DNA from 3 places in the Streptosporangium sp. NBC_01755 genome. Region 3 is predicted to be linked to each of the others. Evidence: riboswitches for the same ligand, from Rfam matches in the RefSeq annotation. Region 3 holds a riboswitch; each other region holds the start of a gene.

Region 1 (7,352 bases), 1.5 Mb from region 3:
CCACGTCGAGTGTGACGTCACCGACGCGCAGGATCGGCGGGACCATCGTGGTGCGGCGCCGGCACAGGGCGCGCACCCGCAAGACCAGTTCGTCGGTGGAGAACGGCTTGGTCAGATAGTCGTCGGCGCCGGCCTCCAGGCCTGCCACCCGGTTGCTGATGTCGTCGAGCGCGGTCAGCATGATCGCTGGTATGGCCATGCCGGCCTGACGGCGCCGGTGGAGCTCGTCGGCCGAGTCGCCTTCCGGGAGCATCCGGTCGAGGATCAGGCAGTCGTAGTCGTTGACGCTCATGCTGAGGTCGGCCTGGCTCCAGTTGGCCGCCTCGTCGACGGCGAAGCCGGCCGAACGCAGCCCGGAGACGACGACACCACGCACGTCGGGATCATCCTCGACGACGATCACACGCATGGGACGAGGGTAGCGACCTGCCGGGGAAGTTCAAGACGAGGGTGGCGACCTGCCGGGGAAGTTCAACCAGCCGCGTGCGGAGCGGGCCGGGGGCGTCCGAGCGTTCAGCCGCCCGGTCACCGCGCGTGATCACAGGGCATCGCGGAACTCGCATGAAGGCTCCTGACGAACCTCTCCTCCGGAGATCGGATCGGTTCCCGTTTCCGTGGTCCATCTCGCCCTTCACCGGATCTTCATCGAATCCTCATGATCATCATCGCAGAATTCATGTCGGGTGACCGCGACGCGGAACGCCCCCGTACGCTGTGGCATCCGCCAGGCGGCGGCTGGACGGCCTAGACGCCTGGAGGCGATCGATGCGCAGCGCCCGCCGGTTGACCGCCTTCGCCGCGGCGGCGCTGCTGGCAGCCGTGCCGGGGTGCGCCGACATCGGGGGGCGCGTCCCGGATCCGGGGCGCTGTGGCCTGCGTGTCGCCTTCTTCGGGCCACTCACCGGCGAGTCCATGAACCTCGGGCGCAACATGCGCGAAGGCGCGCTGCTCGCCGTCGAACAGCACAACGCCCGCAATCCGGCCTGCCCCGTCGGGCTCGTCGACTTCGACACCCAGGGTGATCCGAAGCAGGCGCCCGAACTCGCTCAGCAGGTCGTCGCCGACCCCGCGATCATCGGTGTCGTCGGGCCGGCGTTCTCCGGCGAGTCGCACGCCGCCAACCCGATCCTGAACCAGGGCGGGGTCAGCACCATCACCCCGGCGGCCACCGACCCCGGCCTCAGCCGCTGGGGGCGATCGACCTTCCATCGCATCCTGGGCAGCGACGCCGCGCAGGGACCGGCGGTCGGCCGGTACATCAAGGAGAGGCTGCTCGCGCGGAAGGTGTTCGTCATCGACGACATGAGCCCCTACGGGCGCGGCCTCAGCGAGTTGGTCATGAAGGAACTTGGCTCGCTGGTGGTGCAGAGCGCCTCGGTTCAGCCGAATGCGGTCGACTTCCGCAGCGCGGTCTCCGAGGTCGAATCGGCAGCCCCCGACGTGATCTTCTTCGGCGGTTACTACACCCAGGCCGGCCGGCTCCTGCGCGAGCTGCGCGACGCGGGCGTGAGCGCCGTCTTCGTCTCGGGCGACGCGGTCAAGGACGACGGATTCGTCCGCACGGCGGGGGCCAAGGCCGCCGAGGGTGCGGTTCTCACCTGCCCGTGCCGGCCGCCGGAGGAGGATCCCGGGTTCGCCCGGCGCTACCGGATCCGTTTCGACCACGACCCGGGCACCTACAGCGCGGAGGCCTACGACGCCGCCACCGTCTTCCTTCGGGGCATCGACGCAGGCAGGACGCGACGCTCTGACATGGAGGAGTTTGTCGACGGCCACTCCGGCGCCGGTATCACTACGAAGATCCGATTCAACGGCGACGGCGAGCTCGCCAGATCCTCGGTCACGGTGTGGGCCTATCGGGTCCGCGGCGGCCGGATCGTCGCCGACGACAGGCCGATCCCCGGAAACTGACCGCACAGGAGATCAGAGATCATGACAAGCACCCCGATCGCTTATCGGATCCCCGGCCCGACCGCGTCGCCCCCCCTCACGAGGTCACCGTCCGCCGGACGCCACGACTGCGCGAGCGGCAACGTCCACCGCGCCCTCGCGGAGGCTCCGATCGGCGGGTACGGCATGCTGGAGGCGGCGCTCGCCTGGCAACATCTGCGCCCTGCCGGACCCGGGAACACCGGCGGGGGGACACCCGCCACAGCGTCGCGTCATCTTCCCGTCGTGGAGACGCGCAGCGAGGCGGTGGCGGCACGGATCGCCCGGCTGCTGTCAGGGCTGGCCTGGGCCATCGTCACCCAGGCCGACGCCGGCGACACCGGCTTCAAGCGGTCGCCGGCCGTGCGCGTCGAGGTGCCCAGAACACTACACCGTAGGGTCCTGCGGGCGTTGACCAACGCGTGGCGCGACGCCCGGCGGCAGTTCGACCCGCGCGTCCCGGGCACCGCCACCGACGACGACGCGGCCATCGCCCTGTGGCGCATGGGCATTCTCGTCGCCGGGCTCGGTCCCAGCCACAACATGGTCTACCTGCATACCGGCACGTCCACGATGGCCGAGATGATGGCAGCCGCCGCCAGGCGTCTCGGACTCACCCCGATCGTGGACAATGTCCACGGCGCTCCGGCGGTAGCCCTCTACCACCTGGGTGAGGTGCACTGGCTGCTCGCGGAAGCGGGAGCGGGAGGCGCGGCGACCGGGTGGGTGCGCGGCGGCCGTCCCGCCGGTGCCGCCGGTACCGGCGTCGGACCCTGGCCGTGAAATAGGCCTGACCGCCGAGCAGTTCGGAACCGTCCCTGCTCGGGCTGGTCCGGAACCTGCTGCGGCAGCGCACCACGCGCTGGTACAGTCAGTCGCGGTCGAACGCGTGAGCGATAACCAAGCTCGCAACCTTGGCCATTACTCACCGCCGGGAGGGCGGAGCCCACGTCACCCGGAACGGGATCGTGGGCTGGGGCGTGGAAACCCCCGTAAACGGGGCCGGAAGGTGAACCGCCAAGCAACAGCATCGCGACCATGCGCAGAGCCGCACGGTTGGGACGGCTGGAATCCCCCGGATTCATCCGTGGGGAGCGCTTCAAGCGAAGGAGTCGCGAAGGCGGCCGGGGGAACGCCGTCAGGGGCTCCGCGCGAGCGAGCGGAGCCCCTGGACGAGTGCGGATCGGCCCGCGTTCACCGGCGGGGGCCGGGTGCCCGCCCCATGGGGGATGGTGCGGGCGGCGGGTGTGGATCAGTTGGAGTAGACGGGGTAGCCGTAGCCGACGACCTGGGAGACGGGCCGGATGCGCTGCTCGACGTTGCCGTTGCCGGTATTGCCCTCGATCGTGGTGATCGTGCCGTCTCCGTTGTCCTTCTTCACGAAGCCGACATGGTCGATGCCGTCAATGCTCTTGCTACCGGCCCAGTCGAAGTAGACGACGGCGCCGGGGGTGGGGGTGGTGCCCCAGTGCTTGTTCTCCTTGAACCACTTGGCGTGGGTGACGGTGTAGGCGTCCCAGCCCATCGTGGGCCGGATGCCGGCCATCTCGCCGACCCAGGAGACGAACATCGCGCACCAAGGGGCGTTGGCGTAGCCGCGCAGGGTGCCGCCGTCGCGGGCGACGGTCTCCTGGGCGCGCGGGGAGGACATGTACCACGAGTGGAACTTGGTCCCGCCGCCCTGGGCGTTCTCGTGGACGCCGATCTGCTTGGAGGCGAGGTCCAGGACCTGCGCGGCGGAGACCTTGGGCAGCCTCTCGGCCGCGGTCTCGAGCGGGGTGCTCGCGAGCCTGTTCTGCGAGGCATCGGAGACCTTCGCGTCGGCGGGCGGCGCGTTCAGGGCGGTGTGGCTGTCGGCCAGGGCGGCGGAGCCCACGGAGCCGGTCGCCAGGACGACGCAGGCGCCCAGGAGGGCGCTCACCACGCGGGGGGCGCTGAGGGTGGGGGTGAGGCGGTTCTTGGTCATACTGGGGTTCGACTCCTTGCTTCGCTTCCATGCCGCCTACCGGGTTAGCTGACGGGTTCGGGCTGGGAAGTGCCCTACGGCGCGAGAACGCGCTGATTCACCCCAGGAACGTGGTTCCCCGGTTCCGCAGACCTCGCGGATTCGGCGGCCGTGCTCACCGCGGGCGGGGGTTCCGCCCAGGTGGAGCGCGGTCGGGCAATGTGACGGCAATGCGTAGACCTATACAGACCCAGACATTTGCCATGAACAGGACGAACGTACGTCACCCGGGCAGACGATTACAAGTAGGACACATTGCTCTGACTTGGTAAAACGTCAGATTTGAGGGGTTGGGGCGGGAAGTCGCTTGGTCGGGGAAGGGGGTGGATCGCGCCCGTTCCCGGCCGGTCGCGTCGGCTGGGGTCGCCGCGCCGTCATGGGCGGGATCCCCTGTTTTTCCGGTGCTCCGGGCGTGTGGTACCCGCCGGTGGACCGCCTGTCCCGGGGTGCTACGGCATGATCGGGGGCCCATGGGTAGGAGGGGACGGGTCGACTTTTTCTTGAACAAGTATTCGATGGTAAAAAGTGCGGAGAGGCTGCGTCCCTCCCCCTCGGGAGGCTCGAACATGGTCCGGCGACAGGGTGCTGCCCCGAAGACGGCCTCGCCCCGAAGACGATCATGACGGACGCGCGTGGGCGGCTGTTCACCCGCAGTTCCCAGGCGCTTAAGGCCACCGGGTTAGCTTGGGTCAGTCGTGAACGGGTCATTACCCGGCGTGGAGGACGGTCGAGACCACGCGCGGGAGCAGGGTTCGGCCATCGCCTGGGTGGAATCCCCGCTGCAGATGCTCTGCGCCGTGGAGGCCCACCACGCAGGGCTGCTCGGCGCCCGCAGCCACCTCGTGCCCAGGGCGAGGCTACGCCCCCTGGCCGTGACGGGACGTGAGCTCGGCCGCCTCACCCTGCCGCCGGGCCTGGAGCTCACCGCCGCGCGGCCGGACATGCCCAGGCCGCGCCGGGGCGCGACCTGGGCGGTGGGCGACGCCTTCTCCGGCAAGGTCCAGCTCCGCTGGCTCACCGGGCTCCCCGGCCGGATCGTGATCGTCGACGACGGGCTGGCCACCATCAGGCTCCTGGAGCTGCTCGTCGGCCACGCGGGTACGCCCCTGCTGAGAGCCAGGGGAAAGGCGGGACGGTTCAGAACCGTCCTCGGTGCGGCGGCCGGACTCAGGTTGCGCGCCGCCGCCCGCTCGGGGCGGTTGTCGATCTTCACAGCGCTGCCCGTCCCCGTGGACCTGGCGAAGGCCGTACGGGCGGGAGGGGCCGAGCTGGTCACCCACGACTTCGCCTGGCTGCGGTCACAACCGCTGCGCAGGCCACGTCCCGAGGAGCGCACGGTCGTCCTCGGCACCTCGCTGGTCCGCAACGGCCTGATCCATCGAGACCACTACCTCGGCTGGCTGGCCGCTCTCGGCTCGGCCGGGCCGGTGGCCTACTTCCCGCACCGCAGGGAGGACCCCCACGATCTCGCCGGTGTCGGGGAGCAGCCCGGCATCACCGTCTACGACGGTGGGATCCCCGCCGAGATCACTCTGCGCGGGCTGGCCGCCGGGCAGCGGGTGCTGAGCCTGCCGTCCACCGCGGTCACCTCCCTGCGGGTCCTGCTCTCGGCCAGGGGCGTCTCGATCGAGACGGTTGACGTCCCGGACGAGTGGTGGACGGCGGAGGCGGCCCCCTCGCTCCGCTCCCACCTGTCGATGTTCGCCCATCACGACACGGGAGCCACCGGGGCATGACCTTGTGACCTCGTGACCTCATGGCCTCGCGGCCGGAGCCCGAGGGCGCGCCGCCCCCGGGATGCGAGCCGCGCCGTGTCCACCCATGTGAAACCGGATATGCACCCGGGGGATCCCCGTTGGAGGTTCTCGTTGAAGGTCCTGGCCGTGGCCGATTCCGACTCCTACCTGAAGTGGGCGGCCTGCCTGCTGCGGGACCTGCCCTCGGGATGTGTGCGGGAGTTGGCGGTCATCCGCACCCCCATCACCCCGTCCCCGGCGCAGATCCGCGCCGCGGTCGCGGGCTCGTCGGAGGATCCGCCCGTGCTCTCGGCCCGCGCGCTGCGCCGGGCGGCGGAGCGGTTCAGGCCTGACGTGGTGCTCGCCGCCTGCACCGGGCCCGTGGTGGACGTGCTGGTCAGTGAGGTGCTGGCCGGGTTGCGGCCACGGCCCGTGTTCGTCTCGGGCCTTCCGGGCATCTCCGTCCCCGCCACCGAGAAGGCCTGGCTGTTTCGCAGCGGATGCGAGCTGTTCGTGCTGCACAGCGGGCGGGAGGTCGAGGAGTTCTCGGCGATGGGTCGTGAACTGGGCGGGGGCGGCCAGGTGGGGCTGGCCCGGCTGCCGTTTCTGCGCGGCCAGGAGGAGGTCGCCCGCATCGGGCCGCGGGACCGGGTGGTGTTCGCCACCCAGGCCAAGGTGCCCAGGCGGAAGGAGGAGCGCGAGCGCATCCTGCTCGCCCTGGCCGAGCTGTCCGGGCGGCGACCGGATCTGGACGTCGTCGTCAAGCTCCGCGCCCTGGACACCGAGCGGCAGACCCACAACGAGCGCCACCACTACCAGCGCCTGTGGCAGTCGCTCGTGGGGGAGGGCAGGGTGCGCGCCGAGGCCGTGCGCTTCGCGGTGGGGTCCATGCACGAACACCTGGCCCACGCGGCCGGGTTCGTCACCGTCAGCTCGACCGCCGCGCTGGAGGCGATCGCCCAGAAGGTGCCCCTGCTGGTGCTGTCGGACTTCGGGGTGGGCGCCGAGATGATCAACCTGGTCTTCGAGGGCAGCGGCCTGCTCGGCACCCTCGACGACCTTTCCGCGGGGCGCTTCCTGGCCCCGGACGAGGCCTGGTGCAGGGACAACTACTTCCATCCCGGCGACGAGAGCGACTGGGTCTCACGGATGGTCTCCCTGGTCGGGCAGGCCCGCTCGGAGCGTCTGGTCCCCGCCAGGTCCCTGCTCGACGGCCCCGAGTACGCCGCCGCCCGCCGTCGCGCCCGGATGCGTGTGGAGGTCCCGCCGAACGTGCTGCGCGCCGGCTACCGCGCCAAGCGCCGAATGCGCCGCTACCTCAGGGCACTGGGCTAGTGATCCGTTTCTCGAAGCGGGTAGGTCGGATCACCGGCGGCCGAGGGGAGATGTTCACGCACTCCGGCCGGCGAAGCGGCGGATCAGAGCCTGTTTGTCGATCTTACCGACCGCGGTGACCGGGAGGTCCTGGACGGTTTCGATCCGGTCGGGCACCTTGAAGGCGGCCAGTCCGCGGCCCATCAGGTGCAGGCGCAGCTCCGGCAGGGTCGGCGGTCGGGACCAGGGCACCACGACCGCGCACAGCTGCTCGCCGTAGCCGGTGCCGGGCAGGCCGATGGCGACGCCGCGGCGGATCGCGGGGTGGGTGAGCAGGTGGGCCTCCACCTCCTCGGCCGAGACGCTCT
Region 2 (7,352 bases), 1.6 Mb from region 3:
CAGCCCACGTTCGTCATGGACTATCCGGTGGAGACCTCCCCGCTGACCCGCCAGCACCGCGACAACCCGCTCCTCACCGAGAAGTGGGACCTGATCGGGTTCGGCACCGAGCTCGGCACCGCCTACTCGGAGCTGGTCGACCCCGTCGAGCAGCGCCGCCGTCTCACCGAGCAGTCTCTGCTCGCCGCAGGCGGGGACGCCGAGGCCATGCAGCTTGACGAGGACTTCCTCACCGCACTGGAATATGCGATGCCGCCCACCGGCGGCATGGGGCTCGGCATCGACCGCCTCATCATGGCCTTCACCGGCAAGAACATTCGCGAGACCATCCTGTTCCCGCTGGTCAAGCCGACCGGCTGAGCCTGACGGGCAGCGCCGCCGGGCCGTGTGGGACGAAGTCCCGGTCCGGTGGCGCGATCGTTTCCGCCAGGCGGTGCCGGCCAGGGCCGGACGACGGCCTGGGCAGACGACGGCCTGGGCGGTGCTCAAGGTCGAGCCGGTCGGGCTCGGCGAGCACCCTCGAATCCCGGTCGACGGTACCGGGCAACCGCCCTCACCGCTTCGCCCTCACCACCTCGCGATCACCACCTTGCGATCACCGCTTCGCGCCCCCCAGGGCTCCGTGTCGGCGCGCGTGGGCGTGAGCACGGCGCGTGAGCACGGCGCGTGAGCACGGCGCGTGAGCACGGCGCGTGAGCAAGGCCTGGGCGTCAGCAGGGCCGGAAACCGCAGTCCGTGCTCACGCTCCCTCATGCGATTTCGGACGATTTTCTGCATAGCGCAGAAACTACCTTTTAAGCATGTCCAATATTGGGCAACGCCCAGTCGTCGCCATCCGATACTTCGCGAATGCCGCAAAGGTCATCTCGTAGGCTTCCCATTTCAGAGTTTTCCGCGAGGTGTCGTCAAGGCGCCAGGCGGCGTGGCCGTCGAAGAGTGCCAGGAAGAGAGCGGTTTTCCCGGGAAAACGGGTGACTCGCTTCCGTCGAGGATCCCGCCCCGCGGGTGCGCGTCGTCGCGACGGTTCCGGTGAAACCTTGTTCTGCCAGGACCTCTGTCGTCGCAGCTAGGGGGTGCCTACGGGCTCGTGCCGGGACTCGGTCGTGACTTAACCCCAAAGGCACTGACATATCATGAGTACTTCACGTATCGCCTACTATGTCAATAGTGGGCGCGCGCTATGAAGAGTAGAACTTGACGACCTTTGAACAAGGCGTTTACCGTTCCTGGCGGACGGTATTCATTTCCGGCGTCTGGGCGCCCGGTTTCCAGAGTGGGGGGAGTGACTCTTGATGGCATATCCAGAAGTGGATTCTCGCCATGGCGACAGCCCCCTGGGCATGAGCGATATCGGTCTCAGTGACGACGACCTCGTGCTGCTGGCTGAGCTCGCCAAGGGCGTCACCGTCGACAGGGTGGGCCGCCGCCTCGATATCAGCGGCCGGACCGTCAGGCGCAGGCTCAGGGGCATCTGCGACCGTATCGGTGTCGCCACGGCGATCGAGGCCGTGGCCTGGGCGGCCCGCCGCCGCCTGATCTAGGCCCTTGGATCTTCTGTCACCGCGGGTCGCGGTGGGCGTCTCGCCGCGTCGTCGTCGGTCACCGTCCCCGCGAGGCCCCGCCTGACCGGTCCTCGCCACGGCGGGATCCGCGGCACAGGACCCGGTGCGGGTTCTCACGTCCACGGAGTCCGGCGGCTCGCGACCTGTGAGGTCCGGTTCGGAGGCTCAGTCGGCGATTCGCACCCCGCCGGCGAAGGGCCGGTTGTCGATCGTGGCGATGTGGACGACGTCACCCGTCTGGGGCGCGTGGACCATCAGGCCCGCACCGATGTAGATCCCGACGTGGTGCAGGTCGCTGTAGAAGAAGACCAGGTCGCCTGGGCGCAGCTCGTTTTTGGAGATGTGGGTGCCCGCGGTCCACTGGTTGCCGGTGTAGTGCGGCAGGCTGATGCCGACCTTCTGGTAGGCCCACATGACCAGCCCGGAGCAGTCGAAGGAGTTGGGGCCCTCGGCGCCCCAGACGTACGGCTTGAGTTGCTGGGTGAGTGCCCAGCGGGCCGCCTCCGCCGCCTTTCCGCTGCCGACGATGGGCACGCCGACCTTCACCCGGGCTCCCCTGTTGCTGACGGCTCTGGTGCGCACCTCGCTGAACAGGTCGCTCTCGACCCGCGCGACCAGCCGCTCGATCTTGCTGCGCTTGCCTTCGATCTCCTCCAGAAGCGCCTTGACCTCTGAGGTCCTCGCCTTGGCGCCGGCCTGCGCCTGCTCGGCGGCCTCGATCGCCCGGCCGACCTGGGCGACCTCCTCACTCTGCTGCTGCTGGAGGGCGTAGTTGGTGGTGGCCTGGTCGAGAAAGGTGTCGGGGTCGGTCGCCTGGGTGAAGACGAGTCCGGAGTTCAGGCCGCCGGACATGTAGTTGCTCTGAGCGAGGAGGGTCGCCTTGATGCGCCGGGCCGCAAGTTCCGACTCGCTCGTCGCGAGGGTCTTCTTGGCGCTTTCCGCGGCTCGCTGGGCCTGCTTGAGCCTGACCCGCTCGCCGTTGTACTGCTCGGCGAGCGTGCCGATCTCCTCGTGCAGTTTCTCGGCCTGCTTGGCCAGTTGCCGGAGGCTGGGCTCCGGGTCCGCCGTGGCCGAGACCAGGGGGGTGCCGAGGGTCATGGTGGCGAATACCAGGCCGATGACCGCCATGCGGCGGCTCCGCCTCCGCGACGCGCGTTCTCGATGGCGGGCGTCGCCCCCCGCGTGCTTTCCTGCACGGTCGCGCGTGCGCTTCACCAACAGGCTCCTCTCTCGGCCGCCTACCGGGTTAGCTGACGGGTTCGGGCCGGAGGCAGCCCTACCGGGTGCGCCGGTGGCACTCGGATTCACCCCGAAGGACGTGGTGGGTCCCCGGTTCCCCGGGACGGGGGATTCGGCGGGTCAGGCTTTTTGCATCTCTGACATCGAGCACGGAGATTAGTGCACTCCTGGTTCCTGCTCAACCAGAACTGCGAACTTAGTGGAGGTTCCGCAACTTAAATGTCACGGAAAGATCACATGCCAATATGATCAACATGGCCATTACGCTGCCTTTGCCTTCCTTGAGGCGGGTGTGTCGCAGGTCTTCCCAGGTCCGGGACCGTGCCAAAGATGAGCTGGGACACATTAGAGGTGTCGCACGCTCAGCGTGGTAAACCGACTACCAAGGGTCATGTGATGACCTCGGGGCGAGTGTTAAGGATGAGCCGTAATTGAAGACTGAAGAGGACGTACGCTGATCGGTCATGGAGCAGCTTGCGGAGCATTCTCCCGGACCGTTCGCGAGTCCCCAGAAGGAAGGGGGGCGACGAGCCGGATCCGAGGGAGAGGAGCGGGGGTCGCCCGCCCCCGGCGCCACCTTGGTGGTCACGGTCCGCCGTGCCCGCACCCCGGACGTCCGCGCCATCAGGCGGCTCGTCGACACCTACGGTGGAGCCGGCCCGCGCCTGCTGGAGAAGGCCACCGTCACCCTGTACGAGGATGTCCAGGAGTTCTGGGTCGCAACCGACGCTGAAGGGTTGATCCTCGGTTGCGGGGCTCTTCACGTTCTCTGGGAGGATCTGGCTGAAATTCGGACCGTTGCCGTCGATCCGACCCTCAGGGGGATGGGAATCGGCCACCGGATCGTCTCTGTGCTCATCCGCACGGCCGCCGAGTTGGGTCTGCGCAGGGTCTTCTGCCTGACCTTCGAGGTCGACTTCTTCGCTCGGCACGGATTCCAGGAGATCCAGGGCACGCCCGTCGCCCCTGAGGTCTACGCCGAACTTCTCGCCTCCTATGACGAGGGCGTCGCGGAGTTCCTCGACCTGGAGCACGTCAAGCCCAACACCTTGGGAAACACCCGAATGCTGCTGCACCTGACACGTGAGCCCGACTCTGATGACTTTAGAGCTGACTGACTGGAAAGATGACTGTTGATTCCTATGTCGATACCTTGTGCAGCAGCAAGCATGTGCGTCTGACATTTGCCACATGCGTAGTCTAAGTGAGGTGACGCGGTGAGCAACGGACAGCCGCCGTATCCGCAGGATGATCCCGAGCGCAGTCGCACACCTTCGGGACAGCCGGATTACGGACAGCACAACCCGGGACGGGCCCCTGGCGAACTCGACCCCGACGTGACGGTCATGGGCTATCGGTCTGAGGTATCACAGCCGAACACCGGTCCCGGGCAGACTCAGCCCGGCTATGGCCAGCAGGACTACGGGCAGCAGCCTGGTTACGGCCAGCAGGGGTACGGGCAGCAGCAGCCGTACGGCCAGCAGGGCGGGTATGGCGGTCAGCAGGGCGGGACGGGCGCGTACGGTCAGCAGCCCGGCTACGGTCAGCAGGCGTCCCAAGAGCAGCAGGGGTACGGGCAGCAGCAGCCCGCGTACGGTCAGCAGGGCGGGACGGGCGCGTACGGTCAGCAGCCCGGCTACGGTCAGCAGCCGGGTTATGGTCAGCAGCAGCCCGCGTACGGACAGCAGGCGTCTCAAGAGCAGCAGGGGTACGGGCAGCAGCAGCCCGCGTACGGTCAGCAGCCGGGCTACGGTCAGCAGCCCGACTACGGTCAGCAGCCGGGCTACGGTCAGCAGCCCGACTACGGTCAGCAGCCGGGATATGGCCAGCAGCAGCCCGCGTACGGACAGCAGCAGTACGGCCAGCAACCGGGTTACGGTCAGCCCTACGGCGGTCCCCCCGGTGCTCCCGCTCCGCTCGCCGAGTGGTGGCAGCGCCTGGTGGCGCGGATCATCGACGGGATCATTCTGGCGATCCCGGCGGTGATCATCAGCACGGTGCTGACCGCCATGCTCGTGACGTCTTCCGGTTTCAACCTCGAGACGGGTGTCATCACGGAGGGGAGCGGCGTCTTCCTCGCGACTCTGCTCATCTCCCTGGTCAGCGCGGCGCTCTACTTCGCCTACGAGTTCTTCATGATCAGTAGGGGTGGGCAGACCGTCGGCAAGATGGTCATGGGCATCAAGATCGTGCCCGTCGGCAGCACGCTGTCTCCGGGCGGCCTCAGCTCCAACGTCGCGATCAAGCGCACCGGTGTGTTCTTCGGCCCGCAGTTCCTGAGCTGGATCCCCTTCGTGGGTTTGATCGCCAACATCTTCAGCCTTGTGAACACGCTGTGGCTGCTGTGGGACAGGCCCCTGTGGCAGGCGCTGCACGACAAGGCGGCCGGGACGGTCGTCGTCAAGATCAAGTAGTTCCGGGTAAATCGGGGCCGGCGGTTGAACCGCCGGCCCCGATTTCGTGCCCGGACCAGAAAAACGAGGGTCGTTAGGGGTGGGTAACCGCCTCGGGCGCGGAAGCCATGGAAGCGCAAAAATCATTTGCCATGCCATGGGCGGTGCGGGGGGACTTATGACCAGGCTCCGGCGGGCTCGGCGGAATATTCGTGTTTGAGGCCGGACAAGGGGCTCAGGAGAGCCCGCAAGCCGCTATGAGACGGCAATGCCGGATCTGCCCCCGTCGAGGGTTCGCACACCAGTCATCGAATGGCCGGACCCGCCCGCCTCCCGCATCCCCGGTGACGGCCCGCGGGTTTCTCTCCTTACCCCTTCCGCCGCGCGTTCAGGACGGCCGCTGAAGGTCTTCTCACGGAGCCGGATCAAGGGGGTGTGATGTTGCCTGGGTTGTCCTGGGGAGCCATCGTCTTTGGTGGTTATACGGCCTACGACTATGTACTCCGTGCCAGAGTGGGTCGTACTCTTGGTAAGAAAGCGTTGAAGATCCGTCTTGTTCTACGGGCTTGCGTCGCATCGGCTGCCGCCTGGGTGATGAAGCGAGCCGCGCTCCATCGGGGTGTTCTGCCGACGGCGGACATTCTCGCGATGAACCCGCCCGCAGCGACCTCCGGTTCCGTGACAAGGCGCCGTTCATCCCGACGGGCAGGCTCCCCTACCAGGAGCTTCGACCCTCCAAGGCCGGTGGCGCGGTGACCGGAGACCGGACGGGCATTGGTATTTCGAAGACAACGATGATCACTTGATCGTCCTGTCGGTTTTTCCCTGCGGCTTTACGACTGCAACCGGTAAGGCGGCTGGAGAGAAGCATTAGGCTGGCGAGTGACGGGCCTGGTCGCCCCTGCTGACGTGTGTTGCCGCCCGGTGGCGCTATGGTCGTCTGTGGGCGGTTCCAGACTGATCGGGTGGGCAGCCGCGTGGCTCGGGAGTCGTCGCCCAATTTCCATGGTCTCCAGAAAGCCACCTACGGTACGGAGCGAGGACGAATGTACGACGTATTGTCCGCGTTGATACCTCCGGCGGTCGTCGGCGGAGCCTTCATCTACGGAGTCGTCAAGCTACTTCGGAGTGAAGCCGCCGGTCGTCGGCCAAAACAGTCCGACCCGGTCGAGTCGCAGAACAGCTGATCCACCGGAGCGCCGACTGAGCTTCTCGGTTGCCTGTGAGAATCGCCGGGCTCCTGGAATTGCCGCTCTTCGATCGCGGGTATATGTTTAGCTTGCGAATGAAACAATACTCCGCGAAAGGATTGTGTAGATGGCCAAGCAGATCCAGGAGATTCTCATCGACGACCTCGATGGGGGCGAGGCCAATGAGACTGTCGCCTTCGCGATTGACGGCACCAGCTATGAGATTGACCTGAGTGACGTTAACGCGAAGAAGCTCCGCGACTCCCTGTCGCCTTTCGTGCAGAGCGCCCGTCGTTCCAGCGCGCTGGCACCCCGCCGCCGTCGTGCGGGCGGAGCGCGGGCGCTCACGCGAGAGAAGAGCGCCGACATCCGGGCATGGGCGAAGTCCCACGGCCTCAATGTCAGTGAGCGCGGTCGAATCGCTTCCTCGGTCGTCGAGCAGTACGAGGCGGCTCACTAGATCGGTCCAGCCGATCAGGTGAATCATGCGGTTATGGCGGTCACGGTGGGGTCCGGTGGCGGCCATGACCGCATGATGCGTTTGACTGGTCGACAAACGTCGTTCGCTTGCGGCGTAGCGGGAACATCCTGCCCCCCGTAAGTAGTTGGATGGAGGGTGAACGCCCTGCTCTCGGGGAACGTCTTCTGCATAGAGCGGTCGCCGGGTCGGGGCTACCATGCGGGATGACAGGGCCCGGATATCCCGGACCTGCCTGACCGCTCTGTGAGGAGCGACGAGATGTTCGAGAGGTTCACCGACCGCGCACGGCGGGTTGTCGTCCTGGCCCAAGAAGAGGCCCGGATGCTCAACCACAACTACATCGGTACGGAGCACATTCTTCTTGGCTTGATCCATGAGGGTGAAGGCGTTGCCGCCAAGGCTCTGGAGAGCCTCGGCATCAGTCTTGAAGGTGTGCGTCAGCAGGTCGAGGAGATCATCGGCCAGGGGCAGTCCGCGCCGTCGGGGC
Region 3 (7,352 bases):
GTCGTTCTGGGGCATGTGGCGGCCGGACTGTCCATAGCCCTCCTGCCGAAGCTGGCTCTCACCTCGGAATACGATGTCGCAGTTCAACCGTTCGATCAGCTGCCGCCGCGAAAGATCATCGCCGCCGTTCGCCGTGGATCGGCGCGCAGCACCGCGATCACGACGGCCCTGCACGCTCTCAGCGGCGCGGCCACCGATGCGCTCGGTGGCCACGAGTAGGCCGCTTGTAGCTCGGGGACAACCGTCTGTCGGGACGGTCCAGCGCGACGGCCTCAAACTCCCGGGTGGCGCGCTGACCGGTTGAGACCACCGTGCCGCACGGGTCTTTCCCGATACCCTCCAGGCTTCAGGCAGGCGACGATGCGCAGGGGGGATTCACAGTGAAGAAGCTGATCGTCCGGCTTTGGAGGTTGATCAACGGCTCGCTCCAGTGGCGCATCCTCTGGCTTCGGCACGCCAAGTTCACGGTCGGGGTGACCGGGGTCGTGCGTGACACGGACGGCAGGGTCCTCCTGCTGAAGCATCGCTTCTGGCCGGTGGGCAGGCAGTGGGGGCTGCCGACCGGCTGTGCGAACAGCTCGGAGACCTTCGAGGACACGGTCTGCCGCGAGGTGCGGGAGGAGACCGGGCTGAAGGTCCACGTCGGAGAGCTCGTTCAGCTGAAGAGCGGCTACAAGCTGCGCCTGGAGGTGGCCTACGAGGCCGAGTTCGTCGGCGGCACGCTCGAAATCGACGACTTCGAGATTCTGGAGGCGAGATGGTTCGCCCCGGACGACCTACCGGAGGAGATGCAGGAGTCGCACCGCCTGCTCATCCGCCGCGAGCATCTCTAGCCTCCATGCCACGCCTGGCGCCGAGCGATCGTGATCGGGTGATCGGGACCGGGCTGCAGGATGGGCTTTTCGGTCATGGCGAGAACTCCTTTCTTTCAAAGGTAGTCCGCCGGAGCCTCGGACCGCGCTGCCGCCACCGTCGACAAGTGGGGCCCGGCACAGCCAACCCAGGTCCCCCTGCCGTTGACCGACCGGTATCCGGCTCACCTTGTGTACGAGCAGTGGATAGGAGTCCGATGATCGTTTGTCCTGGCCCTGTACTCCGCACATGACTCCGATTGACCAGGGTGATCACCCAGATACAGCTGCTGACCTGAAGCGATGCGGCACGTGCGAAAAACAGGCCTAGCGCTGCCACGCCGCCAGCAGATCTTCCGGTGTCCAGGCCGCGGCCAGTGGAAGTCCCGGTTCGTATCCCGACCTCGACACCGCCACTTTCGGTGTCTCCACGGTCACGCCGGCGACGGCTGCGGAACCCTGGACCAGCGCGTCATAGTCATGGCGGTCGAACGGCCGGGCGTCGAGCCATTTGATCGATCCGACGAAGTGGACCCTGCTCGCGACGGGTTCCCGGTCCGCGCCCACGAGATCAATCTCGGGATTGTTCTGCCGATTCCACCACCCGCCCACAGCCTCGGTGTCCGGCCATGCGTCGTCCGGAAGCATTCTGGCCAGGCAGTCACGTACGAGTGGCTCCACCGCGCGACCTCGCCAGGCTGTCCAGGAACGTTCGATCCGTCGCAACGCCAGATCCGGTCGGCCTCTTTCACTGTCGGCGATGGCCCGCTGCAGGAACGCCAGCCAGAACCGGAGATAGTGGTCGGCCACCCGGTACCGCTTGTTCTTGGTGTCGGGCCGGTCGGAGAGCGGGAGGTCGGTCGCCACCACGCGCTTGGCGATCAGGTTCGCGAGGATCGGCGCCAGGGTGCCGGACGGCAACGGCGCCGCTCCTCCCACATTGGCGGCGATCGTGCTGAAGGTGCGTTCTCCGGTTCCAATGGCCTCCAATACGGTCCGGGTGTAGGTCGCCGACGGAAATTCTCCGAGCAGGGACAACTCGCCGGCGGCGAGAAGAGGTGAAAGCGGGTTGGCAAGACTGTCGCGCAGGAAGTCGATCCTGGACATGCCGCGCTCCCATGAACGGACCACCTCGGGGAAGCCTCCGGTGATGAGCAGCGCGTCCACGGCGTCGGCAGCGGGCAACCCTGTCATGTCGGCGACGTCCTGAAGAGCAAGAGGCCTTAGCGTCATGTGAGCAGCCCGGCCGAAGAAGGGGCGGCCGTACTCCTGTAGGGATTCCATCACCGACAGGTCGCTTCCGACGAGGATCAACAGGATCGGCCGAGCTGAGAGATACCTGTCCCAGGCCGTCTGCAGGGCACCCTCGAACTCCCCGTCCTGTTCGATCAGCCACGGAACCTCGTCAAGAACCACGATGCACGGGGTCTCATCACCCGCGGCCAGCGCCAGCGACCGGAGGGTGTGGTTCCAGTCCTGCGGCGCGGAGCCCTGAAGGAACTCGGCGCCTGCGAGTCCGGAGCAGGCGACGGTCTCGGCGAAGTCATTACGTTCCGCAACCGGACTACGACCTCTCGTCGCCTGGAAGACGACATACGGCAGGCCAGAACGATCACAGAACTCCTGCACCAGGCGCGACTTGCCCACTCGCCTGCGGCCAGTGATGATCACTGCCCGGCCTCGCGTCCCTCCCCTGCCCTCTGTCGCGAGCCGCAACTGCGCGTCGAGTTGATCGAGATCGAAGGCCCTGCCGGTAAACTCCATCGATCCTACCTTAGTAATAATCAATCTTACTTAGATGAAGTCTACATTGATGCCACTACCTGGGCGCGGAAGATGAGAAGTCGCGAAGACAGCCGCCACAGCCAGGGTGAACGGCTGGACCCTGGTCAGCCGGAACGTCAAGGACTTCGACGGCACGGGGGTGTCCGTCGTCAACCCGTTCGACCCCGCCCGATGCGGGTCGCGGGGGCGGGCACGCTCCCCGCGCCGCCGCCCGCCGCGGAGTGCCCGCTCCGGTGAGCGGTCAGCGGCTGACCCCGTCGGACGGGCGGAGCAGGTCGAGGTCGGCGCGGCGGGGGAGGCTCTCCCCGGACGCTGGAGGAGGCCGCGATGATCGACGGCGCGAGCCGGCCGGTGATCCTGTGGCGGATCCTCTTTCCCCTCGTCGCGCCGGGACTGGTCGCCACGAGTGTCTTCTCGTTCATCACCGCCTGGAACGACTTCATCTTCCGCCAGGACCTTCATCATCTCGGCCAGGGACAACCAGACGCTGCCCTCGGCCCTGCTGGTCTTCTTCAAGCCCGACGAGAACGACTGGGGCGGCATCATGGCGGCCTCGACGCTGATGACCGTTCCTGTGCTGATCTTCTTCGTGGCCGTCCAGCGCAGGCTGGTGGCCGGGCTGGGCGGGGCGGTGAAGGACTGACACCCGCCAGGCTCCGTTCCCCCTGTACCGATAATTTTTGCCTGGACCAGGGCAGAACTGTCCCTCGGGACGGTTGACAGGCCAAAATTGGTCCGTGGGCAGGATCGGATCGGTAGGAATGAGCGAGTGCGAGCGTGGGAAGCTTCCGCCAGTTCTGGGCCAGTTGTTCGCTGACGGGGCCGACGGAAGCAGCGGAGGTGAGGGCCGGAGGCTCTCGGTGGACCTGCCACCGGGGGACGTGGTGTGGCCCGACCCCGGTTACGCTCAGCTCTCGCTCCGTCGCCGTCCGGCGTTCTGGCTGAGTGAGGTGGCGGTCTCCGGCGAGTACTGGGCACGGCTGCGGTCCCAGCACGAGCACTCCGGCCTGTGGCCGGTGCTGCTGGAGGACTCGGTGCAGCCCTGGTCGGCCGGTCAGATCGCCCCGGACGCCGCCGTCGAGATCGACAACTACCAGGCCGCCGCGTTCATGGCCGAGGTGTGGTCCGACTGGATCGTCAAGGCCCACATCGACCAGCTCGAAATCCTCGACCCCTTCGGAGTCGAATGTCCGGGTCCGGCCCCTTCGGGAAGGCCTGCCGCCGATCCCGGCGTGGTCGCCGACTGGTACGCCGGCCTGGTGGCCGAGCGCAGGACCCCGCTCGGGCTCGTCGCGGTCGAGCGCGGGGCCGACGCTCTCGCCGTCATGGGCTGGCAGGGTGCCCTGAACCACAACGAGTGGATGGTCCCGCTCGCGGCCGTGGTGCGGAGCTGGGAGGACAGGTTCGGGGTGCGGGTGGTCGGCATGGGGTTCAACACCCTCGACCTCAGCGTCGCCGCACCTCCGACGACCTCGGAGCACGCCCTGCACGTCGCCGCGGAGCACTGGACGTTCTGCCCCGACAGCATCATCCAGGGCGCGGGGAGTCTCATCGACTACGCCGAGCAGATCAAGGGCAGGAACGCCTGGTCGTTCTGGTGGGACTGAGCTTGCCCGCCGCGGGTCTCCGGGGTGTGAAACCCGAGATCGGCAAGACGTTCTCGCTGGTAGGGCGGCTGTTGGTGTGACGGGGTCCCCGATGGGGCTTTCTTGGGGGTAGTAGGTAGATCTTCTGGGGTTTTCATGGCATTTGCTTTGCTTTGTCCGATTTCGTGAGTAGTGTCCATGGGTATCGGTTGGCGACCTGCCCTTCACAAGAGGGAGCGGCCGGCCGACGTCGAATCCCACAGGGCCCGCATGGTCCGGGGAACCGGGGAACCATTTTTCCGGGGTGAATCCGCCGCGAACGTGCGGCGGTAGGGCAACTCCACCGCTCGAACCCGTCAGCTAACCCGGTAGACGAGCTGGAGAGGAGATCCCCCTCATGGATCACCGCGTCACCACGTCGGTGCCCGCTCTGCCCGTGCCGACCACCTGAACTTCGTCGCTGACCCCTGTCGCCGCGCCTGAGCGCGGCACCTGGATCGTGCTCCGCGTAGCGATCGACTGATCCTGCCACGCCACTTTTCCGATGAGCGCGTCCCCGCCACTGCACTCCTCCCCATGCGTCGCACGTGGCTGCCCCGTTCCCTCGCGAAAGAGCCTCTTCTTCATGCGTCTTCCTTTTGACCTGCACAAGAACGGCCTGCATAAGAACCTCCCGAAGAACCTCCCGTACAAGAACCGCCTCGCCACCGCCGCTCTGGTCGGTGCCGGCGTGCTCGTCTCCAGCGGTGTGGCCTCCGCGCTGCCCGCCTCCTCCGCCGCTCCCGCCTCCGTCGCCGCTGCCGGTGCCACTGCCTCCGTTGCCTCCCCCGGCGCGGACACCGTGGTGGCCGCCAACGAGACCGTTCTCCTTGAGGGCTCGACCAGGGCCTCCTACTTCTGGGACGACTCCTCGGGCCGGGCCGGTGACACCGGCCTGCCGGCCAGTGGCAAGCCGATGCAGAAGGGCATGATCGCCAGCCCGAGCTGGCCCCTGTTCACCGAGGGCTATGTCATCTACAAGGGCAAGAAGGCCAAGTTCTTCGTCGGTGACCGCGGTCCCGGCGTGCCCTCCAACCGGGGCATCATGATCGACATTGATGCCAAGACCTTCGCCGACCTGACCGACGGCCGGTTCAACTCCGCCACGCTGGGTGTGGACGGCAACGGCGGCATGGGCCACATCGACATCAAGTACGTGGTCACCAAGTGGGGCGACGGCGTGGGCAAGAAGAACCACCCCGTGGCGTTCGCCACCGGTGCCTGGCGCTACCGGGACGCGAACCCGGCGAAGCCTCCGCAGACGGTCCTGGTCAAGGCCGAGCAGTCCAAGAAGTCTGTGAAGACCCAGCAGGTGATCCAGACGTTCGCCAAGCCCAAGATCATGTCCGAGCCGCTCACCGCACCTGAGGCGAGCATCGCCGCCAAGCCGGTCGCCCTGTCCGGCGCCGACGCCAAGGCCGCCGAGCAGGGTGTCCGGGACCTGGGCGCCGCCGCCCCGGTGGCGGCCGTCACCTCGGCCGGTCCGTCCGCCGGCACGGCCGCCGGCCTGGCCCTGGCGGGAGTGCTCGCCGCGGGTGGTGCCACCTACCTGGTCGCCGGCCGTCTCCGCGGTAGGGCGGGCGCCGAGGAGAGCTGAGGTCCGGCACGATCTCCGGCTTTCCTTCGCCGACGCGATCCGATGAGATCCTCCTGCGGCCCGTGCCCCCCGGGGCACGGGCCGCAGGAGGATCAGACCTCGAGCCGCTCCTCGATGCCGCGCAGGATGTGCCGTGCGAGCGCGAGGTTGGCCCGGTTCCGGTCGAGGGCCATGTAGATGAACAGGCCTTTGCCGCTCCGGCCGGAGAGCGGGCGGATCACGTGGTATTGCGTGCCGAGCGTGATGAGGATGTCCTCGATGCCGTCCTTGAGGCCGAGCGACTCCATGGTCCGCATCTTGGCCTTGACGACCTCGGTGTTACCCGCGGCCGCCACCTGGAGGTCGAGATCCTTGGAACCGCCGAGCGCGCCCAGCGCCATCCCGCTGTTGTAGTCCACGATCACCGCGCCGATGGCACCGTCGATCGCCATCATCTCCTTGAGAGAGATGTCCATGTTGCCCATGTCTGCCTCCGATCACTGAGTTATCGATATCCGTGAGGTGATGGCGGCCAATCTGGCCGCCGTCTTGCGACCCTCCAGCCTGAGCAGCCCGAGGTTGGTCCCCGGGCGTGCCAGAACCGTGAGGACGATCTTGGGGCCGGCGGCGTAGCAGGCCGCGTAGCCGTTGGTGCCGGAGATCAGCGTCTCCTCGAAGGCGCCCTTGCCGGCCATGCCGGTCATCCGGCGGCTGAGGGCCAGCAGCGCGGAGGAGAGCGCGCCGGTCTGCTCGGTGGAGGTGCCGTCGCCCAGATCACTGGCCAGGGTCAGACCGTCGACGCTGCACGCGATGCTCCCGTCCACGTCGGGTATCCGCTCCCGCAACAGCGCCATCTCGCGGTGTATCTCCTCACGCAGTTCCACCGACACCCTCCTTCCGATCAGCTTCAGCGTCCGCAGCCTTATCGGCGGCATCGAACCAGGCTCAAGTCAGTGCCTCCAATGCGTTCCTGAGCCGGATGAGCAGGTTGACGTCGGTCGGGTCCCCGGTGGCTCCGGGAAGCGACGCAGGCGTCGCCAGGGAGCCCGTTCCGGCTGCCGGGATCTCCGTGGCCCCCCTCGTCCGCCTCGGCAGCGGGTCCTGCGTGGCGGGTGCGGCGGCCGCGTCGGGTTCCGGGATGCGCAGCAGCCCACGGGAGGCGAGCTGCCGTACGGCGAGCAGCACCGAGTACGCCGGGCGGCCCAGCTTGCGCGCCAGGTCGGCCGGGGGCGCCGTGGAGTCGGCGCCGACCAGCACCTCCCACTGCAGTGAGCTCAGCACCACCCGCTGGGCGGTGATCCGCCTTCGCGGGACGACCGGGAGCGTGTCCAGCTCCGCGGACGGCCAGGTCTGTTCCAACTGCGCCTTCCTCCGCTTGCACTCCCGGAGCAGGCCGGCCGCGTCGAAGTACCACTGCGGTCCGAGCCAGTGCCGCTCTCCCCGCCGGAACCTGGGCCGGTGCCCGGTTGCCTCCAACAGGAAGTAGCTGGCGTCGAGCACCGTGCTCAGCACGCA

The links. Region 3 has a riboswitch for cyclic di-AMP ahead of OG884_RS07315 (hypothetical protein). Riboswitches for the same ligand answer to the same signal wherever they lie in the genome.
Region 1: linked by a shared signal. The riboswitch ahead of OG884_RS00470 (CHAP domain-containing protein) and the one ahead of OG884_RS07315 (hypothetical protein) in region 3 are both predicted to bind cyclic di-AMP.
Region 2: linked by a shared signal. The riboswitch ahead of OG884_RS14950 (C40 family peptidase) and the one ahead of OG884_RS07315 (hypothetical protein) in region 3 are both predicted to bind cyclic di-AMP.

What each region holds. Positions count from the first base shown of each region.
Region 1 covers NZ_CP109131.1:125,231-132,582, reverse strand. The annotation lists gene OG884_RS00485 (response regulator transcription factor) at 1-409, opposite strand, end outside; gene OG884_RS00480 (branched-chain amino acid ABC transporter substrate-binding protein) at 766-1,911, shown strand; gene OG884_RS00475 (hypothetical protein) at 1,933-2,712, shown strand; gene OG884_RS00470 (CHAP domain-containing protein) at 3,182-3,895, opposite strand; cyclic di-AMP (ydaO/yuaA leader) riboswitch at 3,914-4,052, opposite strand; gene OG884_RS00465 (hypothetical protein) at 4,630-5,670, shown strand; gene OG884_RS00460 (DUF6716 putative glycosyltransferase) at 5,803-7,005, shown strand; gene OG884_RS00455 ((2,3-dihydroxybenzoyl)adenylate synthase) at 7,060-7,352, opposite strand, start outside.
Region 2 covers NZ_CP109131.1:3,250,530-3,257,881, reverse strand. The annotation lists gene lysX (bifunctional lysylphosphatidylglycerol synthetase/lysine--tRNA ligase LysX) at 1-360, shown strand, start outside; gene OG884_RS14955 (LuxR C-terminal-related transcriptional regulator) at 1,341-1,541, shown strand; gene OG884_RS14950 (C40 family peptidase) at 1,728-2,777, opposite strand; cyclic di-AMP (ydaO/yuaA leader) riboswitch at 2,783-2,929, opposite strand; gene OG884_RS14945 (amino-acid N-acetyltransferase) at 3,266-3,919, shown strand; gene OG884_RS14940 (hypothetical protein) at 4,169-4,669, opposite strand; partial or broken gene OG884_RS14935 (RDD family protein) at 4,733-5,215, shown strand; gene OG884_RS14930 (histone-like nucleoid-structuring protein Lsr2) at 6,512-6,844, shown strand; gene OG884_RS14925 (ATP-dependent Clp protease ATP-binding subunit) at 7,124-7,352, shown strand, end outside.
Region 3 covers NZ_CP109131.1:1,624,757-1,632,108, reverse strand. The annotation lists gene OG884_RS07350 (LysR substrate-binding domain-containing protein) at 1-219, shown strand, start outside; gene OG884_RS07345 (NUDIX domain-containing protein) at 381-833, shown strand; gene OG884_RS07340 (ATP-binding protein) at 1,179-2,615, opposite strand; gene OG884_RS07335 (hypothetical protein) at 2,722-2,967, shown strand; partial or broken gene OG884_RS07330 (carbohydrate ABC transporter permease) at 2,940-3,279, shown strand; gene OG884_RS07325 (DUF4253 domain-containing protein) at 3,497-4,243, shown strand; cyclic di-AMP (ydaO/yuaA leader) riboswitch at 4,461-4,612, shown strand; gene OG884_RS07320 (hypothetical protein) at 4,625-4,849, opposite strand; gene OG884_RS07315 (hypothetical protein) at 4,848-5,858, shown strand; gene OG884_RS07310 (hypothetical protein) at 5,951-6,322, opposite strand; gene OG884_RS07305 (roadblock/LC7 domain-containing protein) at 6,335-6,721, opposite strand; gene OG884_RS07300 (hypothetical protein) at 6,783-7,352, opposite strand, start outside.